4 regions of the Desulfitobacterium dichloroeliminans LMG P-21439 genome follow, and region 2 is predicted to be linked to each of the others. Evidence: riboswitches for the same ligand, from Rfam matches in the RefSeq annotation. Region 2 holds a riboswitch; each other region holds the start of a gene.
What was found. Region 2 has a riboswitch for cyclic di-GMP ahead of DESDI_RS11335 (Na+/H+ antiporter NhaA). Riboswitches for the same ligand answer to the same signal wherever they lie in the genome.
Positions count from the first base shown of each region.

Region 1 (5,369 bases), 620 kb from region 2:
GGAAGAAATCATCCGGCGCCATTCCGCCTGTTTGGAGGTGCCGGAGGAAGCTGAAACAGAAGCGGCTGCGTCGGGCGGCCCGGTGCATACGCCAACGCAAACAATAACCTTTGAACAATTCGTACAACCACAGGGACCTGAAAGGAAGTGAAGCCGTGGGTTACTTTACACCCGTTTATGCATCGGAGCTGCCGCACCGGGCGAGATCTGTCTATATGTACCTGCATGACCGCGCTGATAAGGACGGCAAATGCTATCCAGCGATTGGTACCATAGCGAAGGATTTGAAGCTGTCCCGCAGTACGGTCAAGCGTGCTCTTGCTGATCTAGAAAAAAGCAGCCACATAAGAAAGGAACAAAGGTGGCGCGAAAACGGCGGTAAGAGCAGTTGTATGTACTTTATTCTTTAAGCTCCCTGTAGCTGGAATAAAGAATAAAATCATTTTCCACCAAGGGGGGTGTCTGTTTATTCGGTGAACTCAGGAATGGTTCATGGTGAACCATGAAGGCGAACCTCTCACTCTAAGAGATCTTATCTACAGAAAAAGAACAATAAATTCTTTGCTGATCAGAGTGAAACTGACTTAAAAAAAGAACAGTATAAAAGTAAGGCCGAAATATGATAAAACTAATATCAGGGGGAACAAAAATGTTCCGCCTGACTTCTTCGTTCCCATAAAGAAATTTATATATGTAACACCAATGGCGTTATACTAACTCAAATGGAAACTGTTGGTCTATATGTCTGAATAATATACTGTTACTTATGGCGTTAATATAATACTAATAGAGTTATCGGAGGTGAGTATTATGAAATATAAGGCTATCGGCAAGCGGATTCAGCAATACAGAGAAGCAAAAGGCTATACACAGGAATCATTTGCAGAAATTGTTAAGCTGACTCCTAATTATTTATCTGCCATTGAGCGCGGTGTAAAAACTCCAAGTGTTGAAACTTTAATTGAGATCATAAACAGCCTGGATGTATCAGCGGATGATATTTTAATGGATGTAATCAATGCGGGCGATAAAATCAAAGCATCAAAGTTGTCTGAAGCAATCGGCAATTTGCCGCAGGATGAACAGAGAAGAATTTTTTCAGTTGTGGAAACACTGATAAAAGAGGCAAAGTCTAAATAACTATGTTCAGATGATACACAGAACTTTATAGAGCCGCATAAAAAACAAGCCTAACAGTTTTTTTAACTGCTAGGCTTTATGCTTCATTAGCTGAAACGTCGTGTCGATAAGATTTAAAATCAGTTTTTGGTCTTCAAGACTTAAGGTATTAAGCTTGTTTATTATCAGGGACATTGTGGTACTGTCCGTTTCCGTGTTAGTCGGCTGTATGTATTTAAACAGATCCTCGAAAGTTACTCCCAAGGCCTTAAGGATTTTATCTAAGCTAATTAAAGAAGGGTTCCTTTCTCCTCTTTCCAATCTGCCTAAATGAGAGGAATCTATGCCTGCTTTTCCTGCCAGGTCCTCTTGACTCAACCCTTTTTCAGATCTTAAAATCCTTATCCTGTCACCTACAATTTTTGAAATATCACTCATTAAATCACCACCCATCATATAGAAGTTATATGGTGGCGGTGATAATGACAAGGTTATATTAGTCAGATTTATTAAGATTATGACTAATAAGCCTTGACTGAGGTATGAATTTTGTCTATACTTGGAATATATGCATTTTTTTCCAAAGGAGGCGAGATTCGATGATGTGGTATTCGGATAATCCAAGAGACAACCTGATAGCTTTGGCTGTCTTAACCGGCATTCTTGCTGTAACAGGTATAGTGAATTTAATAAAAAAGCATAGAGAAAAGCAGCATGAGGAATCCAAACAGAAACAGTCTAGGCAGAGCGTAAACATCCTTGATGAGAACATCATTCATTTAAATAAAAACGGCAGGAAGTGATAAATGTGAATTTTGTACTTGATTACTACAGTAAATATGGGAAAATGCCTGACCCTATTTATATTTTCACTCTGATCGGAATACTGGTTATAGTGCTTGCTGGATTGGTTATTTTAGAGCATAGAATACATAAAAAATAAAAAGAATTATTTTTATCTATATATTTTTCTTTCGACAGATATTGACATATTAACCATGATATACTAATACTAGTAGAGTTACATTACCTCTATTAGTATTAGTAACGGGAGTGATATTCATGTACAAAAAACTCTGTATGAAGATGTTAGCAATCAGAATCGAGTGGCATTGGTACCTTATTATGCGATGTAGAAAAAAAGGTAAAATTCTTTTTGAGAAAGGGCCGCCATATACTTCTGACGAGATATTGAGACTAAGCAAACGCCTGGATCGTCAATGCAACAGCATCTGGCAGCTAGAATCTATATATACGAGTCTGGCAAAGATCAATCCGGTTTGTAATGATGAATACAAAGAAAAAACTTTATGCAAACAAATATAGCATAAAATTCAGCGGGTATAACCATACCCGTCATAAGGCATCAGAACGGCTTAAATAGATATAAGGAGAAACGATTATGAAAGTGATTACTACAAGAAAAATAGACGAGCTTGGTAGGGTTGTCTTGCCGATTGAATTAAGGACAAGCCTCGACATTCAATCTGGTGATGAAATTGATATTTGTACTAATGAAAAAGGAACTATCGTTTTACATAAAGCAACAGAACGATGTGTTTTTTGTAAGGGTAAAGATAATCTTATCCATGTGATGGATAAACATGTTTGTACATCATGCAAGGAGATCATAAACAAAGCTTAACGATATTAAAATTTAGAACTCTACTTAACCGGGTGCAAAAACGCACTCGGTTTTTTTGGGATTGTTTTTAATAATGGAGTCAATTTATTAAAAAATAGTTAATAAATATTTTTTAACAATTTAAACGACATGAAATGACAAATATTTGAAATTAATCATTGTATAATGGAATTAATTGGAATAATATAAATTTTATGGTCGTAACTTTTAAGGAAGTGATGCCAGTCTTATTACTTTTCAAAGAAAAAGTTAATCATGCGACAAGGGCAAAACTGTTTAAAAGCAGTGACGCAAAGCCACAGGGTCTAAGGGGCTACTTGCAGTAGTACTATGACAGCCTGGCTACCGAACTGATTGTGTTCTTAACGTAACTCTGCCCTTTTTTAGGCAGGGTTTTATTTTTGGCACAACTTATAAATTCAAATGCCGTGAATGTGGCTTTATTTGTCATCCCGTCTTTTAAACATTTTGCCCGGATAAAAAGGAGGGCAAAATGAGGATAAAGGCAGCTATAAAGGGCTTGAAATAAAGACATTCCTGTCTTTCGTAAGACTCAATACATAAATCAATTAACAAGTAATTCGGACGACATTAAAGAGTCCGTAATTTGCTATTGGCAAATTGCGGGCTTTTTCTGTTCTCTAAATAAAAAATCGAACTCAATAGGCTGCCGCTCTCCTCCGCTTGTTCTTCATTTCAGGATTTCAAACATCAAGAAATGGAGGACAAGCCCTATGGCTAAATATAATAGAAAGACAAATTATCGGGAGAAATATCCCGATTTGAGCGACGAAATTATTGAGGTACTGGAAAAAAGCGACCGCAAGATGGAATACCAGCAGCTCGATCTGAAAATCGAACGGCATAAGATTGACTACGTCAAAGGAACCGTTACATACCTGCCCAGCCGGGAGGACTCCTATGAACGACTCATGGAGGAAAACAGGCAGTTTGCCGCCGATGCTGAAGGCGTGGATGATGCCGCTGTGAAGGCTGTGCTGATTGAGAAAATGCTGGACTGTCTTAAGTTGCTCTCAACGGAAGAACAGGAGCTGATCACCGAGCTGTTTTTCAGGAGCAAGAGCGAGCATCAACTGGCAAGGCAAACCGGAGTCCCACAGATGACGATTCATGACAGAAAAGTTAAAATTCTCGGCAAGCTAAAAAAACTTATGAAAATTTAAAAATTTTTCCGTTCAACCCCCTTGCTCAACGTGGAAGTAAGTGAGGGGGTTTTTCTATTCTCCCTTTTGCTCCTTGAAAATATCATATCCGGCAGCTTAAATACATGAGCTGTCCAGCCGTGATGAGCGGCAGCGACATTGACGGGCGCGCCAAGACTGCCTGCAGATGGGTGACAGACATCTGTCGAACCGATGGCATCGAAGGTGACGAGCGGCAAAGCCCGGTCATAAAACAGTCTATGGTGGACTGTTTCGCAATGAAATGGACAGTGACAATGCTACTTCCGTCCAGCCACAGACTCAAGCAATGGGGGCGGCTCGCAGAGATCCTGGGAGAGGTGAAATTCCTATGAGGTTTGCCGACCACAAACCGTTTAAGCTGTTGCCCTATAAGAGTTTTATGACTCTTTACGCTTTGGGAAGTAGTGTCGAGTAAAAGCGTGCGAATGAAGAATAAGCAGATCTTTTGATCTCAGAAACTACGCTGCAGGACAATTTTGTCCTGCAGCGTCCTTGTGAGATTAAATTCAAAATAAGCAAGGGGGAAAGCAGATTGGAAAAAGAAGTATTAGCAGAACTGTTAAGCAAGGATCTAATCGTCGGACATGTGTATAGATATGACGGAAACGAGCAGGTTTACTATTTCGAAAATTCTCCATCCAACATTGCTAATTTTATAATGCTGCATAAAGAGCATGCAAACAAAATGATTTTGACGGATAGGCTTGATAGGCTTGTACTGAATACCTTTGGCGAATTTATTAACCGCTGCCCGAATCAGGAACTTCTGCAGAAAATCTTAAAAGATCTTGTACCCATGCAGATGGGCGATAAAGATCCGGTGAGTATCCCGGTTGCCGGTGAAGAAGAAGTTCAGACCTTTTGGGACGAAGAAGAACAGAACGTGATTAAAACCGAATTCCGGATGCTATAGCATGGGTTATTCTCTAAAGCTAGAAAGTTAGTTTTTAGCAGGCGGCAGGAGAGTAATTCCTGCCGCCTGCTTATCTCAGGAAAACAGAAACGGAGGGTTATACATGAAAGAACAGAAACGCGCATGGACTTACAGCCGGATTGATGCGCCCGAAGATGCACACGGCAGCTTAAAAAGCCAGAAAAAAGAGCTTTTTGATTATGCGGAGCAGATGGGCTTTGCGGTAACCGGAAGCTCCGAGGATCTCGGCAGCGGATTGGATTTTAACCGCACCGGCCTTCTGGAGGTAATGAAAGCCGCCGGGGACGGAAAAATGGATGTACTGCTGGTAAAAAGGCTTGACCGCCTGGGACGGGACATGGTGAGAATACTGGAGTTTCTCCGGGGACTCGACCAACTGGGTATCCGGCTTTACTCCCCGATGGAAGGCGAAATCAGATTTGCCCAATTTGATGAACTGTACCATGAGCTTGTTATGAGCTTAGAA
Region 1 covers NC_019903.1:1,787,171-1,792,539, forward strand. Annotated here, with positions in the region: gene DESDI_RS08460 (VirD4-like conjugal transfer protein, CD1115 family) at 1-151, shown strand, start outside; gene DESDI_RS08465 (helix-turn-helix domain-containing protein) at 156-410, shown strand; gene DESDI_RS08470 (helix-turn-helix domain-containing protein) at 811-1,140, shown strand; gene DESDI_RS08475 (helix-turn-helix domain-containing protein) at 1,210-1,557, opposite strand; gene DESDI_RS08480 (hypothetical protein) at 1,719-1,922, shown strand; gene DESDI_RS08490 (AbrB/MazE/SpoVT family DNA-binding domain-containing protein) at 2,522-2,764, shown strand; cyclic di-GMP riboswitch class I at 3,020-3,114, shown strand; gene DESDI_RS08495 (sigma factor-like helix-turn-helix DNA-binding protein) at 3,499-3,948, shown strand; gene DESDI_RS08505 (hypothetical protein) at 4,502-4,882, shown strand; gene DESDI_RS08510 (recombinase family protein) at 4,986-5,369, shown strand, end outside.
Region 1: another riboswitch for cyclic di-GMP. It lies ahead of DESDI_RS08495 (sigma factor-like helix-turn-helix DNA-binding protein); the one in region 2 lies ahead of DESDI_RS11335 (Na+/H+ antiporter NhaA).

Region 2 (5,369 bases):
TTGATAATGGTGTTTTCACTTTGAAATTCACGGCTGACTAGCTTATAAGGCGCAAGGATTGGAACTACTTTCTCTACCCAAGGTATAGCTTCTAGATCCAGAGCTTCTAATCGTGAACGATCACCAATAGCACCAACGATAATCTTCTCTACTCCTTGTGAAAGATGGACCTTAAACCCCTCTTCATTTAAACGTTCATTAATTTTCTGAACTTGTGCTTCACTCGTTCCGCGTTTTAAGACAATAATCATCAATTCCACTCCCTCTACCATCCTACATTCTTTTTCGTATCATTCATCCAGAAAACGAGCAGTTCTACCATACTACACCGCAATTTGTCTAACATACTTATCTTTAATCCACATCTGCATTCTCCATCAGATCTCTACGCAGATTTACTGCATCCCTTAGATAAACAGGTTGGATTTCCTCCTGTGACAAAGGGCTTTCTACATGAAGCAAAACGCGGATACATCGGGGTAGAGACCCTGGAACAGGGATTTCATTGAGGCAAAGCATCGGGACGCGATCCCAGCCCAGCTGACGAGCGAAAGCTGCAGGAAATGCAGCATCTAAATCCTTTGTTAATGTGAAAATCGCACTAACAATATCCGCTGGGGCTAATGAATTCCGCCTTACTATTTCCTCTAGGAGCTCATGAGTTGCTTGACGTATTTGTTCTGCATCATTTTCTTGTATCGTTATTGCGCCACGTATACCACGCATACCGGCCATATTAATCATTCTCCTTTAAGCATTGGTTTCTCCGGGGACAGCTCTGTGCCCAAGTCCCACTGCTACCTCATCGAGATGCAATAGTCCTACTCCAAAGAAGACTGCTACCGATAGGTGTTCGTCTCTTCGAGCAATTCCAATTTTTCCGCCGATATTGAGACCCATGGCTTTCGGCATAATCTGACTTAGTGCTTCCCGAGTTGCGCCGGCTACAGCCCCTTCGTCCCCATGAGTTTCTTTAATGACTCCTTCTCTTTTTGCAGAGACAATGGCTCTTTCTACGATTTTCTTAATAGCGGTAAGATATTCGCCACCATAATCCACTGCTACTGTATGGATTCCATGCCGGCCGAATCCTTCCTTTAAGTGAGCTTCTTCTTCCCGGCTTTCTGTCATGGCCATGCGCAAAGCCGCCATAGCAATTTTCTTACTCTCAGCTACCACTCTATTCATTCCTTTCACAAAGGGGTCCCCTTGATTATCTTAACCCAACCTTAATAGTACTACACTAAGTGATTTCAGACATAGTACATTCTCTAAAAAAGATAATAAAAAAGACACCTACGGTGTCTAATCTCTAATTCACCGTCCTACCATCCTTCCTCTATGAAATTAAGGGACAAAAACATCGAAGTGCCCAACCGTCCTACACTATGTATGCTCTACATAGAATATCTATCAAGATATTAAATTATATTATATGATGTATCAGATCAATTTTCAATCCCTAATCATTAACTCAATCGAATAATCCGGACCTGCTACTTAAAGATGCAAAAGAAAAAGCAGGTCCAATCTTTCCAGACGACCTGCTTCAAACCACTGGGTGGTGACATCATTAACTCTGAGTGTCTTTTACTTTCTTAATTCTTAGCATCTTACCTGCAATAATAGCAATAACTGCCGCAATTGCACTGAAAAGAGCTCCCATCTTCGCTGCACCCTGCAGACCCGGATCGACAAAGGCCACACCTGAGACAAATAACGCAACAGTAAGTCCCATAGCCGCTATTACCCCTGCCACAAAGAGCTCTTTATACCCCATGCCTTTAGGAAATGGAAAGCCGATAGCTGTAGCCAAAGCTCCCATTAGGAATATCCCGATAGTTTTACCTCCTATGAGAGCGATGAAAACGAGCCATGTGAGGGTACTGATTCCTGAGAACTCTACCCCTGCATTGGTTAATCCGAATAGCAGAAGACCGAAGTCTACGAAAATCTTCCACTCATGCTCGAATGTCTTCAGAGTAGAATGATCCTTGGGGTCATCCTCAAATAAGCCAAACTCCTCTCTAGGAGCGTGAGGCAAGAAGGGAACGATGAATACCAGCGCAAGTGCTGGATGGACATGAGCTAGATAAAGCCCGGTCCAGCTCAACGCTCCCCCAAAGATGATATAGGGCCAGTAGCTCTGGACGTTTTTGCGTTTAAGTCCATAAGCGACAAGCATTCCCGCTAACGTAAGCAATAACCAAATTGGGGCTACAGGATTGGCTGGATCGGGGTAAAAGAAGGCAATAATCATAAGGCCGATTCCATCATCAACAATAGCTAAGAGTAGCAAGAAGGATACTGCAGCGTGATGAGACCCAAACACAATCCTTGCCACCAGCCATGCTAAGGCTATATCGGTGGCTGTAGGTATACCCCATCCTTTAGCAAATTCAGGGCTACCTATAAGTGCATTTAGGCCAATAAATACCAGCGCCGGGCCTAATACTCCACCTACAGTAGCCATTAATGGGTTAATAGCTCTTTTAATTGGATTTAGACTACCTCCAGGCAGCAGGCTCTGGGTAATCTCAATCGCAGCCATAGCAAAAAAGAACACCATAAAGATATCATTAACAAAGAAATGAAGGGATATTTTCCCGATAATTTCATTGTGCACAAAATGGTGGTAATTCTCCGGGGCCAAATTAGCCCAGACAAGTGCGATAAAAACACCTAGAATTAATGGTATTGAAAACTCTTGCAAGAAATTAATGGTCTTTTTCTGCGTACTCATCAAATCTCCCCCTCAAATGTTAATAGTATGGAAAATAATCCACGGACTCATACAGTCGTTTTTCTACAGCCTCCCTTCAAAAAAGACACAAAAAAAGAGTAGTCCAAAAAGGAACCACTCTCCCCTAAGAAGTTCTTAAACACTTGTAGCCTGGCGATCCTAGTCTGTCGACCTTAGATCCATAGCTTTAGCGTCCTGTGCTTTCGCAAAGTTTGCCCCAACCATTATAAGATGTTTAATTATCGTAATTTACCCGAGTATAGCACAAAGAAACTACTGTAGGCAACAAAATTCAACATATTTTATCATTAAATTTTCAACCCACAGCTATGCACATTAACCTACTCATACTTTAGCGCCCAACTCTTAAAGTTTGGATATTCCTTTCTACGATAACGACCTGATTCAATCGTGGATCAACAAACTCTGGAGCTTTCTGTATGACCTGCACCCGAACAATGGCTGACACATTGGTTCCATCTAATTGTAGTGTTCCTGTTTGAGCAGAGATCGCCAATTCTCCCCGTGCTAATGTTCCTAGTACTTTTCCATTTTGAATCACACGAACCGGTGCCGCTGGAACGGCTTTGAGAGTTATTTGCGATGTGTGAGGAACTGTTTCCAGTATCAAGTCCGGTGTTATCGTACTTGATACCGGGGTACTGCTTATGGAGGGTGCCTCTACATCTTGAGCTATTGAAATGTAATAATCAACGGGATCCTTTGCCAACCCTAGTCCCATCTGAACCACAACCAAGAGCACCGTCAAGAGCACCACTGCACGAACAATAACCTGTTCTAACTTCTGAAAACCAAAGGAAGAACTTTTTCTAGAGCCTATGTTACTCGACACTCTCCCCCAAGAGCGGGTATTGATTCTTCCACGTTTCTTATTCCTGCTAAAAAAACTCAAACGACGCATAACTTCACCTCTTCACTAGTGTATGCGTCGAACATTGAACTAAGACATGATATAACAACTCGTTTATTCTATAAAAATAGCGTGGAGACACTGTTTCCTTTAGATTTCACTCATCCCTGAATACGAATTCGCTGTTCGCCGTTATTCACCGTGAATGTTGCGCACTGTGAATGTTATGCATTCTGATAGGTCAAAACATATTCACCCGCTGCTCGCCCGGCTCGATAGCCCATGGCAAAAGCAGCTTGCAGGTTGTATCCTCCAGTCACTCCATCCACATCCACCACTTCTCCAGCCCAAAAAATTCCCTGAACTTTCTTTGAAGCCATTGTTTTTGGGTCGATCTCCTTAACATCCACTCCCCCAGCTGTTACGATTGCTGCGGCTAAGGGCAAAGTTTCCGTAATAGTTAAAGGGAGTACTTGCAATAACTGCACCAGGCGCTTTCTTTCCTCACGACTAATACTATTAACCGCTCGTTCGGGAGGAATTTCAGACAACTGAATGATCACAGGAATCAAACTCTTGGGGAGCATTTCATCTAAGGAATTCTTGAACTGCTTATTTAAAAACTTTTTGAAATCTCGTTGGACCCTCTGATCCAGCTGCTCCGAAGTCAGTGCCGGTTTGAGGTTAATTGTTAATTGAACTTTATTTCCTTTGGCTAAGGCCTCCCCCGCCCAACGGCTTAGAGTAAGAATGATAGGACCGGACACCCCAAAATGAGTAAAGAGCATTTCGCCAAATTCTGTCTTTTGCTTTTTCTCTCCATACCATAAGGATGCTTCCACATTCCTTAGGGCAAGTCCTTGAACTTGCGTCACCCAGTCTTCATAAGTCCTCATCGGAACAAGCGATGGTCTTGGTGTGATAACCTTGTGTCCTAGTTTTCGAGCCATTCGATACCCGTCTCCATTGGAGCCAGTCGCCGGATAGGATCCTCCCCCAGTGCAGATGATTACGGACTTTCCTTCAATAATCTTTCCATTGCTTAAACGAACCCCGCGGACTTCGCCTTCTTGAAGGAGAACCTCCTCTACCGTCTGTTCAGTTGCCAGTTCCACTCCAGCGTCCATGATGTATTTAAGTAGGGCTTCGACAATTTGCTCCGCATCATCGGAAAGAGGAAAAACCCGCCCTCCCCGCTCTACCTTGGTCTCAACACCATAATACGCAAAAAATTCGCGGAGTCTAACGTTATCAAATTCTCGTAAAATCCCATGCAGAAAACGACCATTACCAGGATAATTTTCAATAACATTTCCCATATTCTCTGCATTGGTTAGATTACAACGGCCCTTCCCAGAAATAGCAATTTTTCTTCCGGGACGGCCCTTCTTTTCCAGCACTATAACCTCGGCCCCAGCCAATGCTGCTTGTCCAGCAGCCATGAGGCCTGCAGCCCCAGCACCAATCACAATAACCCGTTCTTTTTTCATACTACATCCTTTCTCGAATCGCAATGACCTTATTCTAACATAACTTTTCCTAGATTATAAATCCAACTAGAACATCTCGGCTTGTAAATGTTCCTTGTCAAACCTTTTGTGATTATCATCATCTTATGCTATATTTGACTTAGTTTAAGCTTTAGGAGGAAACACCATGGAATTAGATGAAAAAACGACATTGTTGGTAAAGATTTCTGCCGCAGCTGCAACAAATGCTCTTGCTAGCCTGCGATCTTCTATGACAGACGCTAAA
Region 2 covers NC_019903.1:2,402,837-2,408,205, forward strand. Annotated here, with positions in the region: gene aroF (3-deoxy-7-phosphoheptulonate synthase) at 1-251, opposite strand, end outside; gene aroH (chorismate mutase) at 355-735, opposite strand; gene DESDI_RS11330 (HutP family protein) at 751-1,188, opposite strand; gene DESDI_RS11335 (Na+/H+ antiporter NhaA) at 1,574-2,743, opposite strand; cyclic di-GMP riboswitch class I at 2,885-2,970, opposite strand; gene DESDI_RS11340 (hypothetical protein) at 3,096-3,665, opposite strand; gene DESDI_RS11345 (BaiN/RdsA family NAD(P)/FAD-dependent oxidoreductase) at 3,839-5,104, opposite strand; gene DESDI_RS11350 (hypothetical protein) at 5,271-5,369, shown strand, end outside.

Region 3 (5,369 bases), 990 kb from region 2:
TATGCTAGAAAACTCCTCATAGACAATGGCTTACGCATAATGGGAATCGGTATTATTTTAACGCTCGTACTCCTTGCTATTTCCCTTGTTGTTGTTGACGATTTATGGTATTTCACTCTCCATTGTTCTTCTTCTCTTTACAACGATTTTCTCTCTGCCTGGTGTCATTCCGATCATGGAATACTTGGGCGGGGTTTTATCTCCCAATTTTCAGGAGTATCCTCCTTTGACTGTTTTCTTTGCCCAAGCGGTTTTGTTAGTAGCGCTTGCTAATCTTCCGTTAATTCTCTAATGTACTGATCTCCCTTATGATAGAAAGACTGATCATAGGGGGATTTTATGTTCATAAAACATTGCTAAGCTCGAGGCAACTGGATAACTCCCATTGTCAGTAAAATAACTCCAGTGGCTAATTCAGCCCGAAAATGCTTAATTCCACGAATTCTTTTCCCGAGATTAAAGGCTGTAAAATTTGAGATGATTGATATTATGAAAAAGATTAAAATAAAGCACTAAATTTTTGCCCAAAGTTCCATATTTACTCCAGCCATGAGATCTTCAAACCCCACTCCCAAGTTAGCAAGAATGAGATTTTGTCCGATTTGTTTTGGGGTAATATCTGTAGACTCACGAATGAGTTGAAGCCCAATAAACACTAATAAGAAGGCCCCAATCTTAGTACTCGTTTCACCAAATGCCGTGCCTAAAATGTTACCGATTAGATATCCAGTTAGGGGTATCAGGCTTTGACAAAAACCAATCATAACTGAGATAAAAGGGATGGCGCGTGTATTCAAAACTTTTGTCCTAACATACATGGACAATATAAAAACATTAAAGTTCAAAGCCAGTGCGAAAACAATAATTGTAATAGTTCAACAAAAATTCTCCTTCATTAGTGGTTGTTTTTCTTATCCGTGCTTTTAATATATGAAAGACTGACTATTGTAGAAATAATAATCCTGTACGAAAGAAATCTTTTCTTTCGACAGGCTTCTCCGGTTTATAAACCTTTCTGCTTTGCGACTGTCGATATTTAGCCCCGCGTGAAGGCATTTAGGTTTTTTATGCACCTAGACGAAAACGGCCATTTTCTGCTCTGATTTTTGAGCCAGATTGGAAATGCTTTAAACTTGGAGTATTAAATTTTGGAGTATAGCGTTTTTGCTCTTTAATTCAAGAATGGATCATCTGCTACTGTATCAGCTAGCAACAAGAAGCCTAGCTGCCAATGTAAGAGGGGCTTTATGTTAATTTATACGTAATCGCCGTTAAAAAACAGCGTCCTATATTATTGTCGAATTGAGGCATTTCTCTGGAAAAACAAATAACCCTGTTGTCCATTTACGCTGATCGTATACCGGTCGCCCTGCCCTCCGGCTTTCATTTCCGCCGCAGGTCGGATGTGAATAACCCGGTCAATGAGATATGTAGAGCCGCCCTCCCAAGTCAGTTCGAGCGGTAATAATATACCGTCCTTATCAAAAGCGGTCATTACAGGCACATAAACCTTAGTATCAGCCATGTATGCATTCCTCCTCGGAAAGACCAGTTATCTTCCCAAGAAATCTGAACGTGGGGTGTATGCTGTATTGAACGAGTAGCCTCTGGAGTTCATATCTCCCATCTTTATTAGCATGAGATTAATATCTGTGTTCATCATCGCTGCGATCTGGACAACATCATAGCCTTCACGGGCATACTCATGAACCTCATTATCAGGAAAAAGCAGTGAAGCCGCAAACAAATTGGCTTCATACTCAGGACGTGTATTCATGGAATAAAGAACATATTCACGGAACGGGCTGTCATCAGCGAGATTACGATGATGTGCGTCATGTCCAAGTTCATGGCCACATACCAGAGTCTGCACCTGTTCAGGTAGTTTATTATTTATGAAAATGAAGCGGTTCCGCTGAATTACGCGGTAAAGCCCCTTCAGCTTTGTAAAGTCATTGCGGAACAGAACCTCAATGCCCAGCCTGTCTGCTATAACAAAAGGGTTACGCGTTCCAAAACGCCGGACATATTTTTCAGCGGATTCATAAATATGTGTCTTGTTCAATGAAATCACCCCTATGCTAATTCTTCACAGCAGCAGTCCCAAAAAACGGACTACGCCTTGTCGGCTTTGCGGTACTTTTTAGGAGTATACTTTTTGTTTTTCTCCTTGGCTATCCAATAAGCATCGGTGATTGCTCTCATAACGGCGTCCAAGTCCTCGTCGTCCATATCGCCGCCGGCAAAAAGGCCGCTGACTTCAGTGACGAGCTGCTGAGCATATTTCTTTCCACGGTAGCCGTATTTTTCTCCGGCAGCGTTTATAAACTCCTCATTTTCGGTCAGCAGATAATTCACATCAACGCCTAAAGCTGAAGCCAGCTTCCCATATACCTCGCGCTTCTTAGGATAGCAATCTCCGTTTTCATAGCTGACCATCGTGCGGAGGGATACCCCAACCGCCTTCGCCAGTTCCGCCTGCGTCATGCCTTTTGCGACGCGGGCATTTTTTATTTTTTCTCCGAATTTCATGCTGACCGCCCTCCTATGTTTAAGCAGATAATATTCTTACCACCTATTGACAAGTGCAACTTAATTTCATATAATTCAAATATGAAGATAACCTGCATATTTATCATAATCTATGTTGCACATGGTGTCAAGAAGCATTTTTGCAGTGGTACCAACGAATTGAACCTTAAAGGATTACCTAAAAGCGACCGTCTGCAAAGAAGCAAGACGGCTTTAATTACTCTGACAGCAAAATATTTAGTAAAGGGCAAACCTGCCAAAAGGCAGGGACGCAAAGCCGAGGGTCTAAAGCGTTTGTTGCGCCATGACAGCCTAGCTGCCGATTTGTGCGAATGCCTGCCCTTTTTTAGAGCAGGCGTTTGTGTTGATAGAGAAAATAATGTAGGAGGGTACGAGATGGTCAAAAAGATTAAACTCAAATGTCCGAATTGCGGACGTCGAATTGCTGATTACAGCGGAAATGCTGAGGCGTTAGCCTTGGTGGCTGAAACGAGTGAGGCCGAAAGCGATGTTCTCAGCTTGAAATGCCACCTGTGCAAATCTCAGGTTTCAATCATGCTGGAAAATAGCGAGGTTTATAAGATAAACAAGTCTCGGACTCCTTAATATAGGGTAGACTCCAGCCAAATAAAATAAATATTATATATTCGATTCCAGCGCTTGACGCTATCCTCCCCTTATAAAAGCGGAGTGATTATAAAGATGCCGGCCGGGCCTGACGAGTAGCACTATTGCTATGCGTCAGGCTCGGCCGGTTTTTGCATTCAAAAGCTGCTCGTTTTGGCTCCCCAGAAAGGAGCTAAACAAGTGGCTTATATTTTTTGCAATTTCATAATGGCAGCTCGCTGCCGTTCTCCTCCGCTTGTTCTTCATTTCCAGATTTTCAAATTCACGAAATGGAGGACAAGCTCATGGATAACTATGATAAAAATTATTCCTTGCTCGTCAGGGGCAAGCGAATCTCTGTGACCAAAGAGGTCTATAAAGCCTATTACCAATGCCGTGACAGGGAAAAGTACCTGGACAAGCTGGCGGAGGTAAACAACATCTCGATTGAAGGTTGCAGAGAGAGAGGTATCTCCGTAGAATACATAATCTCTGCTGCAGAAGATTCCATGGAGGATAAGATCATAACCGAGATGTTGATCGTAAAGCTGCGCCAATGCGTCGAAATGTTAGATGAATCTGAAAGAATGCTCATCGCAGAGCTATATCTTCAGGGTAAAAGCGAGCGTCAGCTGTCAAAGGAAACCGGTATTCCAGCGATGACAATACATGACCGCAAGGGCAGGATTCTTAAGAAACTAAAAAAAATGATGGAAAAATAAAAAGTTTTTCCGTGCACCCCCTCACTTTTTTCCCTAAAGAAGTGAGGGGATTTTTTTATTCCCCTGTTGCTCTTTAAAAATTTTATATCCGACAGCATAAATACATGAGCTGTCCAGCTGTGTGAAAAGCGGCAGCGACGTTGATGGGCGCGCCAAGACTGCCTGCGGATAAATTTTATCCGTCGAACCGATGGCATCGAAGGTGACGAGCGGGAACGCCCGGTCATAAAACAGTCTATGGTGGACTGTTTCGCAATGAAATGGACAGTTATAATGCTACTTCCGCCTAGCCACAGACATCGCAATGGGGGCGGCTTCCAGAGATCCTGGGAGAGGTTAAATTCCTATGGAGTTTGCTTAACCGGCAAACCATCTATGCTGTCGCCCTATAAGCCGAAAGGCTTTTTCGCTTCGGGAAGTAGTGTCGAATAGAAGCGGCAAATTCGTAATGAAGAACAAGCAGATCATTTTTGATCTCAGAAACTATGCGGCAGGATGGGCTTTTTCGTCCTGCCGTATCCTTCTGAGATTAAATTCAACATATCAGGGAGGAAAACGAAATGGAAAGAGAAGCATTGTCACAATTACTGAAGAAGGATTTAATTATCGGATATGTATACGGTCTTGACGGAGAATGTCAGGAATTCTATTTTGAGAAATCCCCGTCCGGCATTGCAAGCTTTATCATCCTGAAAAAGGAACATGCGGACAAGATGATTCTGACGGATATGCTCGACAGACTGGTGCTGGATACCTTCGGAGAATTTATTAACCGCTGCCCGGATCAGAAGCTTCTGCAGGAGATCACGAAAGAGCTGGTACCGATGCAGCTGGGCGATAAGGAGCCTCTCAGTATTCCGATTGTGAGTATTGATGAAGCTCTTGAATTTCTAAGTCATGGAAGCCAGAAGCGAGCATGGATTTACTGCAGAATCGATGCACCGGAGGATACCCACGGTGTATTGAAAGGGCAGAAAAGGGAGCTCACGGATTACGCCGAGCAGATGGGATTTATAGTCGTTGGCGAATCTGAGGATATAGGAAGCGGTCTAGATTCTGACCGCCCCGGTCTTGCAGAGGTCATGAAGGCTGCCGGTGATGGCAGAATGGATGTATTGCTTGTAAAGAAGGTTGACCGCCTGGGGCGGGATACGGCAAAATTGCTGGAGTTCCTAAGAGGTCTGGATCAGCTGGGCGTGGAGCTTTATTCGCCGTTGGAGGGTCAAATCCAATTAGATTATCGAAGCCCTTCCCTTTCTTTGTGATGAAGGGAGGGCGAGCAATATGTCAAAAAATCAGGCAGCCAACGAAGTGAAGTATAAGGTAGCGGTAAAGCTGTTGGATATCATGCTCCGTAACGGTCTTATCTCCCCTGCCGAGTACAAAAAAATAGATGAATTGAACCGCCAAACCTTCACGCCGGAGCTTTCCAAGGTATATGCGTAAAAACACCTGGATATCTCAAAGCTTGTGTGGTATTGTGTGTTGCTAACAGGAGTCAAAAACGAG
Region 3 covers NC_019903.1:1,414,398-1,419,766, forward strand. Annotated here, with positions in the region: gene DESDI_RS06720 (manganese efflux pump) at 513-818, opposite strand; gene DESDI_RS06725 (hypothetical protein) at 1,292-1,525, opposite strand; gene DESDI_RS06730 (ImmA/IrrE family metallo-endopeptidase) at 1,553-2,065, opposite strand; gene DESDI_RS06735 (helix-turn-helix domain-containing protein) at 2,116-2,532, opposite strand; cyclic di-GMP riboswitch class I at 2,769-2,856, shown strand; gene DESDI_RS06740 (hypothetical protein) at 2,929-3,138, shown strand; gene DESDI_RS06745 (sigma factor-like helix-turn-helix DNA-binding protein) at 3,444-3,860, shown strand; gene DESDI_RS06750 (recombinase family protein) at 4,421-5,125, shown strand; gene DESDI_RS18045 (SHOCT domain-containing protein) at 5,145-5,306, shown strand.
Region 3: another riboswitch for cyclic di-GMP. It lies ahead of DESDI_RS06740 (hypothetical protein); the one in region 2 lies ahead of DESDI_RS11335 (Na+/H+ antiporter NhaA).

Region 4 (5,369 bases), 1.5 Mb from region 2:
GGACGATGAAGGGATGAAAAATTGTAATAAGTATCAACGGGGCTATTTTATGCCACCGCTAACCTCTTTTAAATGGGCGCAACAGGAGTATGTCACGACCCCTCCGACTTGGTGCAGTGTGGATCTGCGTGACGGCAATCAGGCCTTGGTGGTACCCATGAGCTTGGAGGAGAAATTGGAGTTTTTTCAACTGCTAGTGAAGGTCGGCTTCAAGGAAATCGAAGTGGGCTTTCCCGCGGCCTCCGAGACGGAGTATACCTTTTTGCGCACTTTGATTGAGCAGGATCTGATTCCTGAGGATGTCAGCATCCAGGTGTTGACCCAATCCAGAGAGCATATCATTGAGAAGACCTTTAAAGCTTTAGAAGGGGCTAAAAGGGCCGTGGTCCACCTTTACAACTCAACTTCGGTTGCCCAACGAGAGCAGGTCTTTAAGATGACCAAGGAAGAAATTATTGAAATCGCGGTCAGCGGTGCTCAATTGCTGAAGCAATATGCTGCCAAGACGGAAGGCAACTTCCGATTTGAATATTCACCGGAAAGCTTTACGGGCACAGAGATGGAATTCGCTCTGGAGATCTGCAACAAGGTTCTTGATGTGTTTGAACCCACCCCAGAGAATAAGGTAATTATCAATCTGCCGGCAACTGTGTCCATGTCCATGCCCCACGTCTATGCCAGTCAGATTGAGTATATGAGCGATCATTTCAAGTATCGGGATAATGTGATTCTTTCCCTCCATCCTCATAATGACCGAGGCACTGCGGTAGCTGATGCTGAGTTGGGCTTGCTGGCCGGTGGACAGCGCATCGAAGGGACCCTGTTCGGGAATGGGGAGCGTACGGGTAATGTGGATATCGTTACCTTAGCCCTCAATATGTTTTCCCATGGAGTGGACCCCGGCTTGAACTTTGAAAATATGCTGGATATTACTGCTGGCTATGAAAAGCTAACCGGAATGAAAGTCCACGAACGTCAACCCTATGGAGGCAAGCTGGTTTTTGCAGCGTTCTCCGGCTCCCATCAAGATGCCATTACCAAAGGAATGAAATATCGGGAAGAACGCGACTGCAACAACTGGACTGTGCCTTATCTGCTCATCGACCCTCAGGACATTGGCCGGGAGTATGAGGGAGATGTCATCCGTATCAATAGTCAATCCGGTAAGGGGGGCATTGCCTTCCTGCTGGAACAGCATTATGCTTTTGATTTGCCGGCTAAGATGCGTGAGGACTTCGGTTATAAGGTGAAGAATGTCTCAGATCAGCTGCACAAAGAGCTGATGCCCGTAGAAATTAAAGATATTTTCGTCAAGGAATATGTCAATATTGACAATCCAGTTGAACTGGTCAATTTCCGGTTCAACGGCCAGGAAGATTTCCACACTACCGTCACCATACGTTACAATAATGAAACACTGGAGTTATCGGGAAAAGGAGAGGGACGTCTCGACGCAATCAGCAATGCCCTCCAGAGCCAACTGGGGTTATCCTACTCCAACCTTAACTATAAAGAGCATGCACTGGAGGTAGGCTCCAAATCCCAAGCGGTTTCCTATGTCGGCATTACCGGTCCCGATGGTGCGATGCACTGGGGCTGCGGAATCCACATGGATATTTTCACTTCCTCAGTGAAAGCCTTATTTAGTGCCATCAATACCATGAAAAAGGCGATTTAACTTCGGACCATGAGATTAAATATCAAACTATGATTTGAAACACATTTCTCCCAATCAGTTCATGGTATCCTTCTTAATATGAAGTATAGAGTTTGGCAGTAAAGCGGGACTCAAGGTAAGGATGGGATAATGATGAAGAACATGAACTATTCGGTAGGACTGGAACATGATGATTATGCAAATGATCGTGACCTTGTCATTAAGGATGCTCTAGAGGCAGTAGCTGATACAGGAGTGGGCTATTATGTCAACGTTGTGACACCGGCCACCTTTGGCAATCCGGCCGATTACTTGACCGAACTACTGGACCAACGGTTTGGGGAGCGTATCAAGTACCAATTCATCGATCAATGCGGCTGCGGTGGCTATGTACTGCGTGTCTGGAAGCTATCTGAGAAGTAGGGGATTAACGACAAGAAGACGACCTTATCTTACTGCAAAAGTAGGATAAGGTCGCCTTTATACTTACTCCAGAATGGAATCAATAAATAGGGTGCGTTCTTCCACCAGATTGTATTCCTTGGCCTGAGCACTAGAGAAGTCTTCATCAGCCAGCACAACCCTAACGATGGGGCGCATGGGGAGGCTTTTATTCTGATCCACAACGATGCCGATTTCGCCGGTGCTTAATTTAACGGTACAACCGGTCGGGTAAGCGGCAATATGTTTAAGAAAGGTAATGATTAAATCCCTAGGGAAGAATTTATCGGAGCTACCCATCAAAATCTCGCAAGCTTCATACGGTGCGATATGGGTATGGCCGGGGCCGTCATTGACCAGGTTATCATAAAAGTTTGCGATGCCAACAATCTGGGCCCAGTGATGGACGGAATCGCCCTCTAATTTTCGGGGATAGCCGCTGCCATTAAAATACTCATGATGTTGAAAGGCGATATGGGCACTGAGCAAATTCAACTCGCGCTTGGTGCGCAGGATATCAAAGCCATGGTTGGCGTGAGTTTTGTAGAGCTCTGCTTCTGCTGGGGTAAAGGGCGTCCGCTTCTTGAGGAGCTCCTTGGGTAGCTTTACCGTGCCAATATCATGGAATAAGGCGCCAATCGCTAGTCCTTGCAGGCTTTCGTGGTCTAGCTTGAGGGCTTTTCCGAGCACAGTTGAGAGAACGCAGACATTGACAGAATGAGCAAAGACATGATTATCATAGGTTCGCATATCGGTTAAACCGATAAAGATATCTTTCTGGAAAAGGATATCCTGAATAATATTATCAATCGATTTTTTGGCCGTAAAGCCATCAAAGTCCTTGCCGACTTTAACCGCTTGTACCGCGTTGTCTAGGGAGGACATGGCTTCGCGACGATGCTCTTCGGAAATGACATCTTCGATCACGATATCTTTACTTACTTCATCGTCAATGTAGACAATGCTGATGCCAAGTTTATTTAAACGATTAATATATGAGGCAGAAAGTGCCATTCCTTTTCCTAACAAAACTCGTCCATCATTGGTATATATGGTACGACCCAGAATATCTCCTTCTTGAAGTCGATGAGTACTTACCTGGCGCAATTTTATCTTCCTTTCAAAATCCTTTTCGAAGCAATTCTAAACCCGGATTAACCCGTGTGCAAAATGAAAAATCGCCATAATTTGGCGACAATTTCAAAGTTTAAGTGTTCGGTAGCTTGGCAATCATCAGGTGTTTCCTGGAAGACCCATAGCTTTGCGTCCTTGGCTTTCACCAAGTTTGCTATTGTCGATCTTTATGTTTTCAATTTCCTGCTTGCGCATATGTATATCCATTATAATTGCTAAATTTCCTCTGGACAAGGAGCTATCATGAATTTACTCGAATTTAATGGTGCTTGGCGATAGTTTGGGCCATCTTTGAATCTGTATTTATTTATGTTAGAATTATCAGAACGTTATCTATCTTTGGGATCGGGAGGGGGCTTTTTATGGATCAGGGGAATTCAAACAAAACTCAGGTTGTCAAGATAGTGGGAACAGATCAGTGTGAAGCGCATGTGCATATTGCAGTGGAAAAGGCCCTCACCATCTATATCAATGGAAAAGAGTTCGCGACCATGGTCTGCACCCCCAGCCAAGGAAAGGAATTGGCCGTGGGCTTTCTTTGTTCGGAAGGTATTATTAATCATCTCGATGAGATTAAGAAGATCACCTTTGATCAGCGGCAGGGTTTAGTTTGGGTGGAGACTAGTTCAGAACGTACTTTAAGTGAGGATCTCTTTCTGAAACGCTATATCACTTCCTGCTGTGGCAAGGGCAAAAGCACCTTTTACTTTGCCAACGATGCCCGACTTGCCCAGAAGGTTGAGAGTCAATTAAAGATCCCTGTTCAAAAAGTGAGCGAGTATATTAATCTGTTGGAAGAGGGCTCAGAGCTTTTTCATCTTACCGGAGGAGTCCACGGCGGGGCCTTAGCATCCGAAGGGAAGTTAGATTATCAGGCTGTCGATATTGGACGGCATAATGTGCTTGATAAACTATATGGCCAAGCTTTTTTGGAGAAGGTTAATCTTTCTCAAAAAATCATTGTTTTTAGTGGTCGCATCTCCTCAGAAATTGTGATTAAGACAGCGAAGATGGGCTGCCCTATTCTGGTCGGGGTATCCGCACCTACGGACCTCGCTCTGCGATTGGCTGAAGAGTTGGGCATTACAGTCATCGGCTTTGCCCGCAAAAACTGTATGAATGTCTATACCCACCGGGAGCGGGTTCTCGTTGCCGAAGCAGAGACCACGTTTGAGGTGTAGGTAGAGTTAAAAATGGAATTTTTCTGGTGGAGTCGTCACGACAATGAGTTTACGCGGGAGCTTAACGTCTTTGGCATCCCAATGGAGAATCGAGGCATCGAAATATAAAGCGTCCCCTGCTTTAAGGGTGTAGTCCTCTTTTCCCACATTGATGGGACTTTCTCCTTCTAAAACATAGAGCAATTCGACTCCCTCATGTGAGTAAATTTTTTTATCCAGATCGGACATATCCACACAATAGGCTCCTATCTGGTCCGTAGGCGATGGATTGATGAGTAGGCGCCAATTTTTATTTTCAGAATGCAGATATTCTTGCTCATGCATTTTCAGATGACTATAGACCACTTCGGAGTTTGGATCGAGAAAGAAGGACTCGACAGGAACATTCAAGATTAGAGCGATTTTTTTAAGAGTAGTCAAGGAAGGGCTAACGATATCCCTCTCAATGAGGCTGATATAGCCATTGCTTAACTCCAATTGCTGTGCTAATTGAGTAGTTGTGAGATTGAGCCTTTTGCGAATGGCACGAATGGATTCACCGACTTCAATCAAGAATAATCGCCTCCCTAGTTTAGATATGTAGGGTGTAGGGCTTAAAAAACTTCAGGTGGGGTCGTTGCCACAAAGAATTTAAGAGTCCCTTCAGATTTTTCGCTAATCCAATGGGGAATCAGGCCATTAAAATAAAGGGTATCACCTTTACTAAGGAAAAATTCCCTCTGTGCTACATGAAAGCGCATGTCACCCTCGAGGACTAAGATGAATTTATCCCCTTGGTGAACAGTAATACCCTCGGCAAGCTCGGTGATCTCAGCAATATAGGCACCGAGATGATTATTCTGACCGCTATTGTTGATAAGGAAGCGCAGGGTTATGCCCGCATTTAATAAAATGGTCCGTTGGGCTTCTTCGGGTATATACTCTGAGGTGAATTTGGGGTTTACAAAAAAGCTCGA
Region 4 covers NC_019903.1:860,489-865,857, forward strand. Annotated here, with positions in the region: gene DESDI_RS03985 (2-isopropylmalate synthase) at 14-1,678, shown strand; gene DESDI_RS03990 (CGCGG family putative rSAM-modified RiPP protein) at 1,811-2,080, shown strand; gene DESDI_RS03995 (HD-GYP domain-containing protein) at 2,144-3,205, opposite strand; cyclic di-GMP riboswitch class I at 3,313-3,398, opposite strand; gene fdhD (formate dehydrogenase accessory sulfurtransferase FdhD) at 3,595-4,413, shown strand; gene DESDI_RS04005 (helix-turn-helix domain-containing protein) at 4,420-4,965, opposite strand; gene DESDI_RS04010 (helix-turn-helix domain-containing protein) at 5,007-5,369, opposite strand, start outside.
Region 4: another riboswitch for cyclic di-GMP. It lies ahead of DESDI_RS03995 (HD-GYP domain-containing protein); the one in region 2 lies ahead of DESDI_RS11335 (Na+/H+ antiporter NhaA).